Regions from separate parts of the Inquilinus sp. genome, predicted to be linked through region 1. Evidence: predicted binding sites of a transcription regulator. Region 1 holds the regulator's gene; the other holds the start of a gene.
The links. Region 1 encodes LexA, which represses DNA repair genes until DNA is damaged. Its sites were predicted from a motif close to ATGTTCTANTTTGGTTC; they were not measured.

Region 1 (8,450 bases):
GAGCACCTGATGCTGCTCGACCTCGGCCGCAACGATGTCGGCCGCGTCGCGCAGATCGGCTCGGTCAAGGTCACCGACCGCTTCATCGTCGAGCGCTATTCCCACGTCATGCACATCGTCTCCAACGTCGTCGGCCGGATCGCGCCGCAGCATGACGCGATCGCCGCCCTGTCCGCCGGCTTCCCGGCCGGCACCACCAGCGGCGCGCCCAAGGTGCGGGCGATGGAGATCATCGACGAGCTGGAGGTGGCGCGGCGCGGCGTCTATGCCGGGGCGATGGGCTATTTCGGCGCCAATGGCGACATGGACACCTGCATCGCCCTGCGCACCGCCGTGGTCAAGGACGGTACCCTGTACATCCAGGCCGGCGGCGGCGTGGTCGCCGACAGCGACCCCGAGGGCGAATACCAGGAAACCCGCAACAAGGCGCGGGCCCTGGTGCGCGCGGCCGAAGATGCGGTACGCTTCGCCAACCGACCGCGCAGCGGCAATCGGCCGATGGGACATGTCTGAACAACGCACCTCTTCGCAGCATCGATGGTGAGGCCGGCCGGATCCCCGCCGACCCTCCCCATACCCATGCCTCGAAAGGGCGAAATCGATGCTTCTGCTGATCGATAACTACGACAGCTTCACCTACAACCTGGTCCATTACCTCGGCGAACTCGGGGCCGACACCGATGTCCGGCGCAACGACGCGCTGACCGTCGACGAGGCGCTGGCGCTGCGCCCCGATGGCATCGTCATCTCGCCGGGCCCGCGCGACCCCGACCAGGCCGGCATCTGCATGGATTTGATCCAGGCCGCCGCCGGCCGGATCCCGATCTTCGGCGTCTGCCTGGGCCACCAGGCGATCGGCCAGGTCTTCGGCGGCAAGATCGTTCGCGCGCCAACCCCGATGCACGGCAAGATCAGCGCAGTGCATCACCATGGCGGCGGCGTGCTGGCCGGGCTGCCCGACCATTTCGAGGCAACGCGCTACCGTTCGCTGACCATCGCGCCGGACAGCATGCCGGACAGCCTGGAGGCGACGGCCTGGACCGAGGACGGCGTGATCATGGCGCTGCGGCACAAGACGCTGCCGATCCATGGCGTGCAATTCCACCCGGAAAGTATCGCCTCGCAGTTCGGCCACAAGATCCTGCAGAACTTCCTGGCCATCGCCGAGCGGCGGAACGCGGCATGACGACCGAGATGCGACCGTTCCTGGCCAAGGCCGCGCTGGGCCAGCCGCTGGACGCCGCCGACGCCCGCGCCGCCTTCGAGATCATCATGTCGGGCGAGGCGACGCCGGCGCAGATCGGCGGCTTCCTGATGGCGCTGCGGGTCCGCGGCGAGACGCCGGAGGAAATCGCCGCCGCCGCCCGGGTGATGCGCGACAAGGCGGTGACGATCGACGCGCCGGAGGGTGCGATCGACTGCTGCGGCACCGGCGGCGACAATTCCGGCTCGTTCAACGTCTCGACCGCCGTGTCCTTCGTGCTGGCGGGCGCCGGCGTGCCGGTGGCCAAGCACGGCAACCGCGCGGCATCGAGCCTGACCGGCGCTGCCAATGTGCTGGCCGAGCTGGGCGTCAATGTCGAAGCGACGCCGGCGGTGATGCGCGAGGCGCTGTGGGACGCCCATATCGGCTTCCTGTTCGCGCCGCTGTACCACAGCGCCATGCGCCATGTCGGCCCGGCCCGGCAGGAGCTGGGCACGCGCACGATCTTCAACCTGCTCGGCCCCCTGGCCAACCCGGCCGGGGTGAAGCGCCAGCTGCTCGGTGTCTTCGCTGAGGCCTGGGTCGACCCGGTGGCCGAGGCGCTGAAGCAGCTGGGCAGCGAGGTCGCCTGGGTCGTCCATGGCAGCGACGGGCTGGACGAGCTGACCACCACCGGCCCAACCGCGGTGGCCGAGCTGCGCGACGGACAAATCCGGCGCCTGACCGTGACGCCGGAGGATGCCGGCCTGCCGCGGGCGGTGCCGGAGGATCTCAAGGGCGGCGACCCCGAAACCAACGCCGCGGCCCTGCGCGCGGTATTGGGCGGCACCCATGGCGCCTATCGCGACATCGTGCGGCTGAACGCCGCTGCGGCTTTCATCGTGGCCGGGAAGGTCAATACTCTGACGGACGGCGCCACGCTGGCGGCCCGTATCATCGATGACGGATCCGCCGCCCGCGTGCTGGAGCGGCTGGCCCGGATCACCAGTCAGAACCCGGCTGCGGTTTAGGAACGGTTATGAGCGACACGCTGACTCGCATCTGCGACGACAAGCGCCGGCACGTCGAGGCCCGCAAGGCGGCGGTGCCGCCGGCCGAGATCCGCCGCCTGGCGGACCTGGCCGACCGCGCCGCCCCGCCGCGCGGCTTCGTCGCGGCGCTGCGCCGTGCCCAGGCGGAGGGCCGCTACGGCCTGATCGCCGAAATCAAGAAGGCCTCCCCCTCCAAGGGCCTGATCCGGGCGGATTTCGACCCGCCCTCCCTCGCCCGCGCCTACAGCGACGGCGGCGCCACCTGCCTGTCGGTGCTGACCGACGCGCCGTATTTCCAGGGTGCGGACGAGTACCTGACCGCCGCGCGCAACGCCGCCGAGCTGCCGGTGCTGCGCAAGGACTTCATGATCGACCGCTACCAGATCGACGAGGCCCGGGCGCTGGGCGCCGACTGCATCCTGTTGATCATGGCGGCGCTGGACGACGCATTGGCGCAGGAGCTGGAGCAGGCGGCGATCGACAACGGAATGGACGTGCTGGTCGAGGTGCATGACGCGGCGGAGCTGGACCGGGCGCTGAAGCTGCGCTCGCCGCTGCTCGGCATCAACAACCGCAACCTCAAGACCCTGCAGGTCGACCTCGCCACCACCGAGGCGCTGGCGGCGCAGGTGCCGGACGACCGGCTGCTGGTCTCGGAAAGCGGCCTGTTCACCCCGGCCGATCTCGCCCGCATGTCCAAGGTCGGCGCGACCACCTTCCTGATCGGCGAAAGCCTGATGCGCCACGACGACGTCGCCGCCGCCACCCGCGCGCTGCTGGCTCGCGAGGAAAGGTCGGCCGCGGAATGATGGATCCGGCCTCTCATCTCCGGCACGTTTGCGTTGCCTCTCCCGCCTGGCGGGAGAGGTCGGACGTCTCTTGGGACGTCCGGGTGAGGGTTGGCCCGGGCCTCGACAAAGAGCCCTCACCCGGAGCCGCTTCGCGTCTCCGGCCTCTCCCGCAACCCTCGGATCAAGTCCGAGGGGGAGAGGCAACGCCTGGGGCCAGGTGGGCTTCATGACCGGCGAGCTGACCCATTTCGACGCGGCCGGCCAGGCGCGCATGGTCGACGTCTCCGACAAGGAGACGACGGTCCGGGTCGCGCGCGCCGGCTGTCACGTCGAGATGCAGCCGGAGACGCTGGCGCTGATCGCCTCCGGCGGCCATGCCAAGGGCGACGTGCTCGGCATCGCCCGCATCGCCGGCATCATGGCGGCCAAGCGCACCGCCGATCTGATCCCGCTGTGCCATCCGCTGCCCTTGTCCAGCGTCGAGCTGGCGCTGCGCTGCGACGCCGAGCACAGCCGGGTCGAGATCGAGGCGACGGTGAAGGTCACCCACCGCACCGGTGTCGAGATGGAAGCCCTGACCGCCGCCTCCGTCGCCGCCCTGACCGTCTACGATATGTGCAAGGCGGTCGACCGCGGCATGGTCGTCGGCGATCTGCGGCTGCTGCACAAATCCGGCGGCCGCTCCGGCACCTATGAGGCCGCCGCCCGATGATCCCCGTGGCCGAAGCGCTCGAGCGAATCCTGTCCGGCCTCGTGCCGCTGCCGGCCGAGACCGTGCCCCTGCCCGACGGGCTGGGCCGGATCCTGGCCGAGCCGGTGGTGGCGCGGCTGACCCAGCCACCGCTCGACGTCTCCGCCATGGATGGCTGGGCCGTGCGCGCTGCCGATGTCGCCACCGTCCCCGCGACCCTACGCGAGATCGGCCGGGTGCCGGCCGGCGGGCGATTCGAGGGCATTGTCGGCCCTGGCCAATGCGTCCGCATCTTCACCGGCGCGCCGGTGCCGGCCGGCGCGGATGCCGTGGTGATCCAGGAGGATGCCGACACGTCCGGCGACTCGGTCACCATCCGCGAGGGCGCCGCCGCCGGCCGTTTCATCCGCAAGGCGGGGCTAGATTTCCGCGCCGGCGACGTGCTGCTGCAGCCGGGCCGGCGCCTGACCGCGCGCGACATCGGCATCGCCGCCTCGACCAACCATCCCTGGCTGCGCGTCCGCCGCCGGCCGCGGGTGGCGATCCTGGCGACAGGCGACGAGATCGTGATGCCGGGCGAGGCGCTGGGGCCGAGCCAGATCGTCAGCTCCAACAGCCATGCCCTGGCAGCGCTTGTCCGCAACTGCGGCGGCCAGCCGGTCGATCTCGGCATCGCCCGCGACAACGCCGAATCGCTGGCGGCGCTGGCCGCCGGCGCCCGCGGCGCCGACCTGATCGTCACCACCGGCGGCGCGTCGGTCGGCGACCACGACCTGGTCCGCTCCGTCCTCGGCGACCACGGCCTGACGCTGGATTTCTGGACGATCGCGATGCGGCCGGGCAAGCCGCTGATGTTCGGCCGGCTCGGCGACACGCCGATGCTCGGCCTGCCCGGCAACCCGGTCTCGACCATGGTGTGCGGCTGGCTGTTCCTGCGGCCGGCCCTGTACGCGCTGCAGGGCGCCGTCGCGCCCGACACCCGCATCACTGCGACGCTCGGCCGCGACCTGCCGGCCAATGACAAGCGCGAGGATTACTTGCGCGCCCGGATCGAACGCAGTGAAGGCGGATTCGTTGCCACCCCGTTCCCGGCGCAGGACAGCTCGATGCTGTCGTTGCTGGCCGCTGCCGACGGGCTGGTGATCCGCCCGCCCCTGGCCTCGGCTGCGGCGCGCGGCGACACGGTCGAAGCGGTGCTGTTTGCCGACGGCGTCTGATTCCGCTGATCGTTGCTGCGAAGTAAAGATCGCGGTGCGACAAAGTTAGCGCCTTGTGTTTTTGTTTTGTTCCTCCTATCGTGTTTCCAGGGATTCGGCCGCGCCGCGGCCCTTGGGAACGGAGGATGCCTTGCTGACACGAAAGCAACAGGAGTTGTTGTTGTTCGTCCACCGCCGGTTAGAGGCGGATGGAGTCAGTCCTTCATTCGACGAAATGAAGGATGCCCTCAACCTCAAGTCCAAATCGGGCATACATCGACTGATCACCGGGCTGGAAGAGCGCGGTTTTATTCGCCGGCTGCCGCATCGGGCCCGGGCGCTCGAAGTGCTCCGCCTGCCCGATTGCCTGAAGTCGGACACGCCGGCAGCGGCGACGCCTGACGATGACAATGTCGTGCCCTTCCGGCCGGTGCGCACCGATGTCGCCCTGCCCGGCCGCAAGCTGGAACGCGCCGACCTGACCAATGCCGAGCACGGCGTGCGCCTGCCACTGTACGGCAAGATCGCCGCCGGCATGCCGATCGAGGCGCTGCGCGATCATTCCAACTACGCCCAGGTGCCGGCCTCGCTGCTCGGCCCGGGTGAGCATTACGCCCTCGAAGTCGCCGGCGACAGCATGGTCGAGGCCGGGATCCTGGATGGCGACACGGTCATCATCCGGCGCTGCGACGCGGCCGATCCCGGCGTCATCGTCGTCGCCCTGGTCGACGACAACGAGGTCACGCTGAAGACCCTGCGCCACAAGGGCAGCTCGATCGGCCTGGAAGCCGCCAACCCGTCCTACGAGACCCGCTTCCTGCCGCCAGACCGCGTCCGCATCCAGGGGCGCCTGGTCGGGCTGCTGCGCACCTATTCTTCCTGACCGGACCCGCATGGCCCGTCGCGGCGGCCGTGACCCGGCCGGCGTGACCGACCGCAAGGTGTCGCGGCCTGCGGGCGGGGCCGAGCGGGCGACCGCACAGCAGGTCGCCGCTGCGGCCGGGGTGTCGATCTCCGCGGTATCCCGCACCTTCACCAAGGACGCCAGCGTGTCGCCCCGCATGCGGGCCCGGGTGCTGGCGGCGGCGGAGGCGCTGGGCTATCGGCCGAACCAGCTGGCGCGCAGCCTGATGACCGGCCGGACCGAGCTGGTCGGGCTGGTCTCGACCCATTTCGCCAACCCCGCCTTCATGGATGTGTTCGACCTGTTCACCCGCGAGCTGCAAAGCCGCGGGCTGCGGCCGTTGATCGCCAATTTGTCCGGCGACGGCGGCGCCGACGCAGCGCTCGACATGATGCTGCAATACAGCGTCGACGCCGTGCTGATCGCCACCTCCGCCCCGCCGCCCGGCTTCGCCGCCTCCTGCGCCCGGGCCGGCCTGCCGGTCATGCATGTGTTCGGCCGGACCGAACCCGGGGCGCCGGTGCCGGTGGCGACGGTCGACAATGTCGCCGGCGGCCGCCTGGCGGCGCGGACCCTGTTGGCGCGCGGCGTGAAGCGCCCGGCCTTTCTCGGCGGCAGCCCCACGGATGCGTCCTCGATCGACCGCGGCGAAGGCTTCCGCCAGACCCTGGCCGAGGCCGGACTGACGCCGCCGGTCGTGTTCGCCGGCGACTATTCGCACGATCATGGCCAACGCGCGATGCATGCGCTGCTCGACATGCATCGGCCGGACGCCGTGTTCTGCGCCGACGACATCCTCGCCCTCGGCGCCCTCGACGCCTGCCGCGAGCGCGGCCTGCGCGTGCCGGACGATATCGGCGTGATCGGCTTCGACGACATGCCCCTGGCCGCCTGGCCAGGCTACGACCTGACCACGATCCGCCAGCCGATGGCCGAGATGGTGCGCCACGCCATCGCCGAAATCGCGGCCCGGCTGGCCGATCCCGGGCACCAGATCCGGGACCGGATATTCGAGATCACGCTGATGGAGCGCGGGAGCCTGTAGTCGATAGCGGCTTCGGGTGAGGGTTCTTCGTTGAGGCCAGGACCAACCCTCACCCGGTCTCGCTGCGCGAGCCCAACCTCTCCTCCTCAGGCTTGACCCGGGGACAGGCGGGAGAGGCAGCGCAAACACGGCCAATGCCCTTGCCCCGCCTTGCCCTGCCCGTCGCTTTCCGACAAGAAGGACGGATGCGGATCCTTCTGGTCGAAGACAACCCCGATCTCGGGGAGGCGGTGGAGAACCGGCTGCGCAAGTCCGGCCATTCCGTGGAGTGGGTCCGGGACGGGCTGCTGGCGGCTGAGGCCGCCGATCACGACGTGTTCGACGCCGTGCTGCTGGACATCATGCTGCCGGGCCAGGACGGCTTCGCCGTCATCAAGGATCTGCGCCGGCGCGGCGTCGATGCCCCGGTGCTGGTGATCACCGCCCGGTCGGAGATCGACGACAAGGTCGGCATCCTCGACCTCGGCGCCGACGACTATCTGGTCAAGCCGTTCGACCTGCGCGAGCTGGAGGCCCGGCTGCGCGCCCTGCTGCGGCGCCCCGGCGGCCAGACCGGCAGCACCCTGGCCCATGGCAATGTCACGCTGGAGCCGGCGGGCCGCGTCGTCACCGTTGCCGGCCGCGTCGTCGAATTCGGCCGCCGCGAATTCCGGCTGCTGGAGATCCTGCTGACCCGCGCCGGCCAGGTCGCCGCCAAGGACCGGCTGATGATGCAGCTGTTCGGCGACGAGGCCGAGGTGTCGATCAACGCGCTGGAGCTGCTGGTCTCGCGCGTCCGCCGCAAGCTGGAGGGCGCCGATATCGACATCGTCACCATCCGCGGCGCCGGCTACCGGGTGCAGCCGCATGGGACGCCCGAATGATCGGGACCCCGGAATGATTGGGGCCGGGGCGCCCGCGGCCAGCCGCGCGTCGATCCGCCGGCGCGTGCTGGTGCTGACCGTGCTGGCGCTGCTGCTGACCGGCATCGGCCTGGTCGCCCTGGTGCGCGACTACGCCCGCGGCGCCTCCGACAGCGCCTTCGACCGGCTACTCGCCGCCTCGGCCTTCAGCATCGCCGGCGCGGTGCAGATCGAGGACGGGGCGGTTGCGGTCGAGCTGCCGACCGCGTCGCTGGCGATGCTCGACTTTTCCGACGACGACCGCGTGTTCTACCAGGTGGCGGCGCCGGACGGCGCCTTCGTCACCGGCTATGCCGATCTCGGCGCCGCCCTGCCGGCCGCCGCGTCGGCCATCCCTAGCTTCGCCGACGGCACCTATCGCGGCGAGGCGGTGCGGATCGGCACCGTCGGCCGGCTGGTCTTCGTCGACGGCAAGGCCGGCTGGGTCACCATCCGGGTGGCCGAGACCCGCGGCGCCCGCTCCGCCTTGGCATCGGAGATCCTCGGCCGGGCAGCCCTGCCGCTGGCGGCGCTGGGGCTGGTCGCGCTCGGCCTGGTCTGGTTCGGCATCCGCTACGCCTTCGCGCCGCTGGTGGTGATGGAGCGCGAGCTGCGCCGCCGGGCGCCGGAGGATCTGTCGCCGGTACAGGTGCCCGTGCCGGTCGAGGTGCAGCAGCTGGTCGGCGCGTTGAACGACTTCATCGCCC
Region 2 (6,715 bases), on a different contig from region 1:
GCTTCGCCGCATCGTCCCAGCGGGCCATGAAGCGCTCGCGCCAATGGCGCAGCGTCTCGGCGTAGTGAACGCGCAGCACCTCGACATCGGTGACGATCAGGCCGCTGCGCTCCGCCACCGCCGTCATCTCCGACAGGGCCGGCAGGTCGGCGCCCGGGACGATGTATTTGCGGATGAAGGGGTTGATCGGCCCCGGCGCATCGAAATAGCCGATGGAGTGGATCAAGGCGACGCCGTCATCGTCCAGCAGATCGTGCAGCTTGGCGAAGAACTCGGCATAGCCGCTCTTGCCGACATGCTCGAACATGCCGACCGAGACGATGCGGTCGTAGCGCCCGGGCTCCTGCCGATAGTCGCGCAGATGGAACTGCGCCCGGTCGGCCAGGCCGGCCGCCGCGGCCCGGGCCACGCTCATCTTGTGCTGCTCGGTGCTCAGGGTCACGCCGGTGACGTCGGCCCCGGCCTCGCGTGCCAGGAACAGGCCCATGCCGCCCCAGCCTGACCCGATATCGAGCGTCTTCAGCCCCGGCCGGTCGAACAGCAGCTTGGCCGCGATGTGCCGCTTCTTGTTCAGCTGCGCCGTCTCCAGGCTGTCGTCCGGATGGGCGAAATAAGCGCAGGAATACTGGCGGTCGGAATCGAGGAACAGGTCGTACAGCTCGGCCGAAAGATCGTAGTGATGGGCGACGTTGGCTTGAGCCTTGCCGACCGGGTTGGTCTGCTTCAGCCGGCGGCCCAGCCGTTCGACCAGCGCCAGCCAGGAATGGTGGTCGACCTTGAAGTTCTGCGCCACCAGCGCGAGGAAGTCGTAGAGCGTCCCCTCCTCGATCGTCAGCTGGCCGTCCATATAGGCCTCGCCCAGCGACAGGCCGGGATTGATCGCCAGGGTATAGGCTAGGCGCCGTGACTTCAGGCGGATCACCGCGCGCGGCGGCGTGTCGTCGCCGACTTTGTGGCTTTTGCCGGCGGCGTCGATCACCCGCAGGCTGCCGGTCCGGACGATCGATTTCAGAAGTGCGATGAACATCCTGCGCCAATCTCTCGCTTCACCGTCGCCGTCTCGGCTTCACCGGGCATGGCTGATGACCCGAAAGCCGGAGGCGACCCCCTGTCCAGGACCAAAGTTGGATCACGCCTCGGCCGGTTTGTGTACCCTTTTGTCGAGACGTCCCGGTCCAGCGCGACGGCGGGGCAGGCGGGTCAGCCGCGCCGGATCTCCGGCACCAGCGTCGCAGCGAGGCGAAGCTCGGTCACGAAGCGGCCATATTCCGACGCCTGCGCCTGCGAATCGGGCAGCCGCAGCAGGTAGGATGGATGGATCGTCACCAGCCCGGGCAGATCGTCGCGGAACTGCATCGGCGCGCCGCGCAACGCTGCCAGCGGCCCGGCATGGCCGCACAGGGCGCGAACGGCGGTGGCGCCCAGCGCCACGGTCAGGCGCGGCCGGACCAGCGCCAGCTCGCGGTCCATCCACCAGCGGCAGGCCTCGACCTCGCCACTGTTCGGGCGCTGGTGGATGCGGCGCTTGCCGCGCACCTGGTATTTGAAGTGCTTCACCGCGTTGGTGACATAGATGCGGGCGCGGTCGATGCCGGCCTCGGCCAGCGCCCGGTCGAACATCTGGCCGGCGGGGCCGATGAAGGCGCGGCCGGCCAGATCCTCCTGGTCGCCCGGCTGTTCGCCGACGAAGACGACCGGCGCGTCCGCCGGCCCTTCGCCCGGCACCGGCTGGGTGGCCGGGCCATGCAGCGGGCAGCGCCGGCAGGACGCGATCTCCGACACCAGCCCGGCTAGCGTGCCGGCGGGGCCGGGGCGGTGCAGGTCCGGTGCCGGGATCGCCTTGCGCGGCGGTTCGGCGATTGCCGCGACCATGCCGCGGGTGCGGGAAGGGGCATCGCCCAGCAGGCCGGGGATCAGCGCGGCCTCCGGCAGGTTGCGCCAGTATTTCTTCGGCATCTCCGCCCGCATCGCGGTCGGGTTGGCCCGCGCCGGGTTGAACGCCGCGGCGTAATAGCGGCGCCAGGTCTCCTCCAGCACATCGCCGTCGGGCGCGTCGCGGCGCTCCATGCCAGGGCCGATGGCCAGCGACCGGCCATCCCAGTGCAACGCCGAATCCGGCGTCAGGATCGCCCAGCGCATTGCCGCGAACCGGCCGATGAAGAACGGCGCGACGCGGCGCAGGATGTGATGGTCCGGCTCGAACCACGCGACGAAGCGTTCTGCCCCGTCCGGCTCCTCGATCTGCCGGAAGCGCAGGAAGGCGGTCATCTTGTGCGCGTCGCGATGGACGGCACTGGCCATCCGCTGCAGCCGGTGGACGAGCGGGTCGCTGGCGATGTGCAGCAGGTCACGCTCGCCATGCACCAGGCGCCACAGCGCGGTGTAGAGCAGGGCGAAGCGCTCGGGGTCGCGGTGGCAGATCGCCGTCTCCGCCAGATCGTGGAATCGGCCCGGCACGGCTGGCGCGGGGGCCGTGCCGGCCGCGGGCGCTGGATCGCCGAATGGCAGGTCCTCCTCGCCCTCTCGCCACGACACCTGGTTCGGCGGCACATCCGCGGCGATCAGCCCGCGCGCGGCCTGGCGGAACTGATCGAGATCGTCGGGCCGGTCGATCCGGACGGCGCGCATCACTCGAACAGCGACAGCTGTTTCGGCGGCGGCGCCAGCCGGTCGCGCAGATCGGCCCGGTCCAGCAGCCGCGTCGGCCGATGGTCGATGGCGACGATGAAGGGCAGGGCCCGGCGCAGCGCGCCGGTCAGCCGCGTCAGATCCGCCAGCCGCAGGCTGTGGAAGCGACGCGTCTCGATGATCCGGTCGACGGCCCGGGCGCCCAGGCCGGGGATGCGCAGCAGCAGGCCGCGCTCCGCCCGGTTGACGTCGACCGGGAAGCTTTCGCGGTGGCGCAGGGCCCAGGCCAGCTTCGGATCGATCGCCAAGTCCAGCATGCCGCCGGGAACCCCGGCCAGGATCTCGCCGGCGGCGAAGCCGTAGAAGCGGATCAGCCAGTCGGCCTGGTACAGCCGGTGCTCGCGCTGCAGCGGCGGGGCCTTGGCCGGCAGGGCTTGGCTGGCCTGCGGGATCGGGCTGAAGGCGGAGTAGTAGACCCGCTTCAGCCGATAGCCGGCATAGAGGCCGGACACGGTGTCGAGGATGGCGGCGTCGTCGGCCTCGTCGGCCCCGACGATCAGCTGGGTGCTCTGCCCGGCCGGGGAGAAGCGCGGCGCCTTCGGTTCGGCCTTGGCCTCGTCGATCCCCAGTCGCAGCCGGCCCATCGCGCCCCGGATGGTGTGGCCGCGTTTCTCCGGTGCCAGTTTGGTCAGCCCGGCCTCGGTCGGCAGCTCGATGTTGATCGACAGCCGGTCGGCATGGCGGCCGGCGGCGGCCAGCAGCTGCGGGCTCGCCTCCGGGATCGTCTTCAGATGGATGTAGCCGCGGAAGCCGTGGTCCTGCCGCAGCCGCCGGGCCACCTCCACCATCTGCTCCATGGTGTTGTCGGCCGAGCGGATGATGCCGGAAGACAGGAACAGCCCCTCGATGTAGTTGCGCCGGTAGAAGTCCAGCGTCAGCTGGACCACCTCGTCGATGGCGAAGCGGGCGCGGCGGACATTGCTGGACCGGCGGTTGATGCAATAGGCGCAGTCGTACTGGCAGAAATTGGTCAGCAGGATCTTCAGCAGCGACACGCAGCGCCCATCCGGCGTGTAGGAGTGGCAGATGCCGGCGCCGGTGGTGGAGCCCAGGCCCTTGCCGTCCCGCGAATCGCGCTTCACGCCGCCGGACGAGGCGCAGGAGGCGTCGTATTTCGCCGCATCCGCCAGGATGTCGAGCTTTTCCAGGATCGTCATTGCATGCACCATGTTGCTAATTTGTTCTGATCCGGACGAGAGTCAACAGGGCTGTGAAGGATCTGCCTCGCGCCGTAGGCTGGTGTTGAACGACGGAGGAAGAGATGGCCGAGGTGACCGACAACCCGGCGCTGAGCCGCTACGAGCTGGTGGTCGACGGCGCAACGGCGATCGCCGAATACCGCCGGTCCGGCGACGTGCTGGAGCTGACCCATACGGAGGTGCCTCAGGCGGTGTCCGGCCGCGGCATCGGCACCGCCCTGGTCCGCGGCATGCTGGACCGGATCCGCGCCGACGGGCTGACGGTGCGGCCGCTGTGCCCGTTCGTGGCCGCCGTCATCGAGCGTCATCCCGAATACGGGGATCTGGTTGCCGCCGATCGCGGTTGACGCCGCCGCGAGTGCCCTCGCACATTCGCCTGACATGACGGGAAGAGGCTGACATGGCGGATCTGTGCGATTTCGAAGCGATGGAGCTGCGGCGCCTGGTCGGGGCGGGGGAGGTCTCGCCGGTCGCGCTGGTCGAAAGCTGCATCGCCCGGATCGAGGCCGAGAACCCGACGGTCAACGCCATCACCGCCACCGCCTATGACCGCGCCCGGGCCGAGGCGCTGGACGCCGAGGCGGCGGTGCGGCGCGGCGACGCCCTCGGGCCGCTGCATGGGCTGCCGATCGGGGTGAAGGATCTCAGCGAGACCGAAGGGCTGCTGACCGCCTATGGCTCGCCGCTGTTCGCCGACAACATCCCGGCGGCGGATGAGCGAGTGGTGGCGGTGCTGCGCCAGGCCGGCGCCATCGTGCTGGCCAAGACCAACACGCCGGAATTCGGCGCCGGTGCCAACACCCGCAACGACGTCTTCGGCCCGACCCGCAACCCGTTCGACCTCGACCTGACCTGCGCCGGCTCCTCCGGCGGCTCGGCGGTGGCGCTGGCCTGCGGCATGGTCCCACTCGCCACCGGCTCCGACCTCGCCGGCAGCCTGCGCACCCCGGCCTCCTATTGCGGCATCGTCGGCTTCCGCCCGACGCCGGGGCTGATCCCGACCGAAACGCGCGGCCATGGCTGGTCACCGCTGTCGGTCGACGGGCCGATGGCACGGACGGTGGCCGATGCGGCGCTGATGCTGTCCGTCATGGTCGGCGACGACCCGCGCGACCCGCTGTCGCTCGGGGTCGACGGCGCGCCGTTCCGGTCGTTGGAATCGCCCGAGCTCTCCGGTCTCAGCGCCGCGTTCTCCGAGGATCTCGGCTTCGCCCCGGTCGACAGCCGGGTCCGCACCGCCTTCCGCGCGGCGCGGGCGGCGCTGGAACCGGCCTTTGGCCGCAGTGCGGACTTCACCGTCGACATGTCCGGTGTGGACCGGGCCTTCGCCACGCTGCGGGCGGTCGGCTTCGTCGCCTCGCATCGCGAGAAGGTCGCGGCGACGCCGGACAAGGTCGGCCCCAACGTGTCAGCCAATGTCGCGGCCGGGCTGATCCTCGGCCTCGCCGACGTGGCCGAGGCGCTGACGGTGCAGACCCGGGTGGTGCGCGACGCCGACGCCTTCCTGGCCGGGGTCGACGTGGTGATCTGCCCGGTGGCCGGGCACCCGCCCTTCCCGTGGAAAGACTGGTATCCCGCCACGATCGACGGCGCCGAACTGTCCAGCTACTTCCACTGGCTGGCACTGGCCTATGGCCCGACCCTGGCCGGGCTGCCCTCGGTGGCGCTGCCCTTCGGCCGCGATGCCGCCGGCCTGCCCTTCGGGCTGCAGATCATCGGCCGCCGCCGCGGCGACCGCGCCGTGCTGGCCGCCGCCCGGGCGATCGAGACCTGGGCCGGCCGCAACGGCTTCGGCCGGGCGGTGCCGGCCCGAATCTAGCCGCAGGTCGCGGTCGACCCCCGAACCGGGTCGGTGAAATCCGGCTCCGGCCCCTGTTCGCCGCCCTCCAGCCAGGCGATCTTGGCGTGGAGGTAGCCGGTCATCGCCGCCAGCTCGGCCGCCTTCTGGTCCAGCCGGTCGAGCTGTGTGGCCAGGATCTCGATGCTGCGCTCCCGTGTGATGCCGGCGTCGCGGAACTCCTCGCCGAACGCGGCGATCTCCTTCAGCGACAGGCCGAGCGACTGGGCCAGGCGGATGACCCGCGCCGTGCGCACATGCTCCGCGGTGAAGACCTGGTAGGGGTTGCGGCCGCCCTTGCCGTTGGTCTCGGGCGTCAGCAGCCCACGGCGGATCCAGAACCGCACGGTGTCCGTGGTCAGCCCCGTCGCCTGCGCGAATTCCGAAATCAGCATGTTTGTCCCTTGACCATGGACCAAGCTCCACTCTTATAGAGGAGGCTCCTTCGGCTGTGGAGCATGTGTTTTGGACAGGACGGCATTGGTGACGGGGGCTTCGGCCGGAATCGGCGAGGCCACCGTGAAGCGGCTGCTGGCGGACGGTTACACCGTCTATGCCGCGGCGCGGCGGATCGACCGCATGGCGTCGTTGGCCACCGCCGGCGCGAGGCTGGTGGCGCTCGACCTGACCGACGATGCCTCGCTGGTCGCGGCGGTGGAGACGATCCGGGGCGAGACCAGCCGCATCGACGTGCTGGTCAACAATGCCGGCTATGGCAGCTATGGCGCGCTGGAGGATGTGCCGGTCGACGAAGGCCGCCGCCAGTTCGAGGTCAACCTGTTCGGCGCGGCCCGGCTGTGCCAGCTGGTGCTGCCGATGATGCGGGCGCAGAAGGGCGGCAAGATCGTCAATGTCAGCTCGATCGGCGGCAAGGGCGGCGAACCGTTCGGCGCCTGGTACCACGCCACCAAATTCGCGCTGGAGGGGTTGAGCGACAGCCTGCGGATGGAGCTGATCCCCTTCGGTATCGACGTCATCGTGATCGAGCCGG

Region 2: the regulator LexA is predicted to act here: its motif matches at 3,856-3,872, upstream of AC3XYG_RS14520 (putative DNA modification/repair radical SAM protein).

What each region holds. Positions count from the first base shown of each region.
Region 1 covers NZ_JBYRFX010000196.1:283-8,732, forward strand. The annotation lists partial or broken gene AC3XYG_RS06965 (anthranilate synthase component I family protein) at 1-513, shown strand, start outside; gene AC3XYG_RS06970 (anthranilate synthase component II) at 602-1,186, shown strand; gene trpD (anthranilate phosphoribosyltransferase) at 1,183-2,214, shown strand; gene trpC (indole-3-glycerol phosphate synthase TrpC) at 2,223-3,044, shown strand; gene moaC (cyclic pyranopterin monophosphate synthase MoaC) at 3,253-3,738, shown strand; gene AC3XYG_RS06990 (molybdopterin molybdotransferase MoeA) at 3,735-4,934, shown strand; gene lexA (transcriptional repressor LexA) at 5,065-5,796, shown strand; gene AC3XYG_RS07000 (LacI family DNA-binding transcriptional regulator) at 5,807-6,862, shown strand; gene AC3XYG_RS07005 (response regulator transcription factor) at 7,048-7,725, shown strand; partial or broken gene AC3XYG_RS07010 (sensor histidine kinase N-terminal domain-containing protein) at 7,739-8,450, shown strand, end outside.
Region 2 covers NZ_JBYRFX010000406.1:336-7,050, reverse strand. The annotation lists partial or broken gene AC3XYG_RS14530 (class I SAM-dependent methyltransferase) at 1-1,027, opposite strand, end outside; gene AC3XYG_RS14525 (UdgX family uracil-DNA binding protein) at 1,201-2,628, opposite strand; gene AC3XYG_RS14520 (putative DNA modification/repair radical SAM protein) at 2,628-3,845, opposite strand; gene AC3XYG_RS14515 (GNAT family N-acetyltransferase) at 3,950-4,234, shown strand; gene AC3XYG_RS14510 (amidase) at 4,288-5,706, shown strand; gene AC3XYG_RS14505 (MerR family transcriptional regulator) at 5,703-6,119, opposite strand; gene AC3XYG_RS14500 (oxidoreductase) at 6,208-6,715, shown strand, end outside.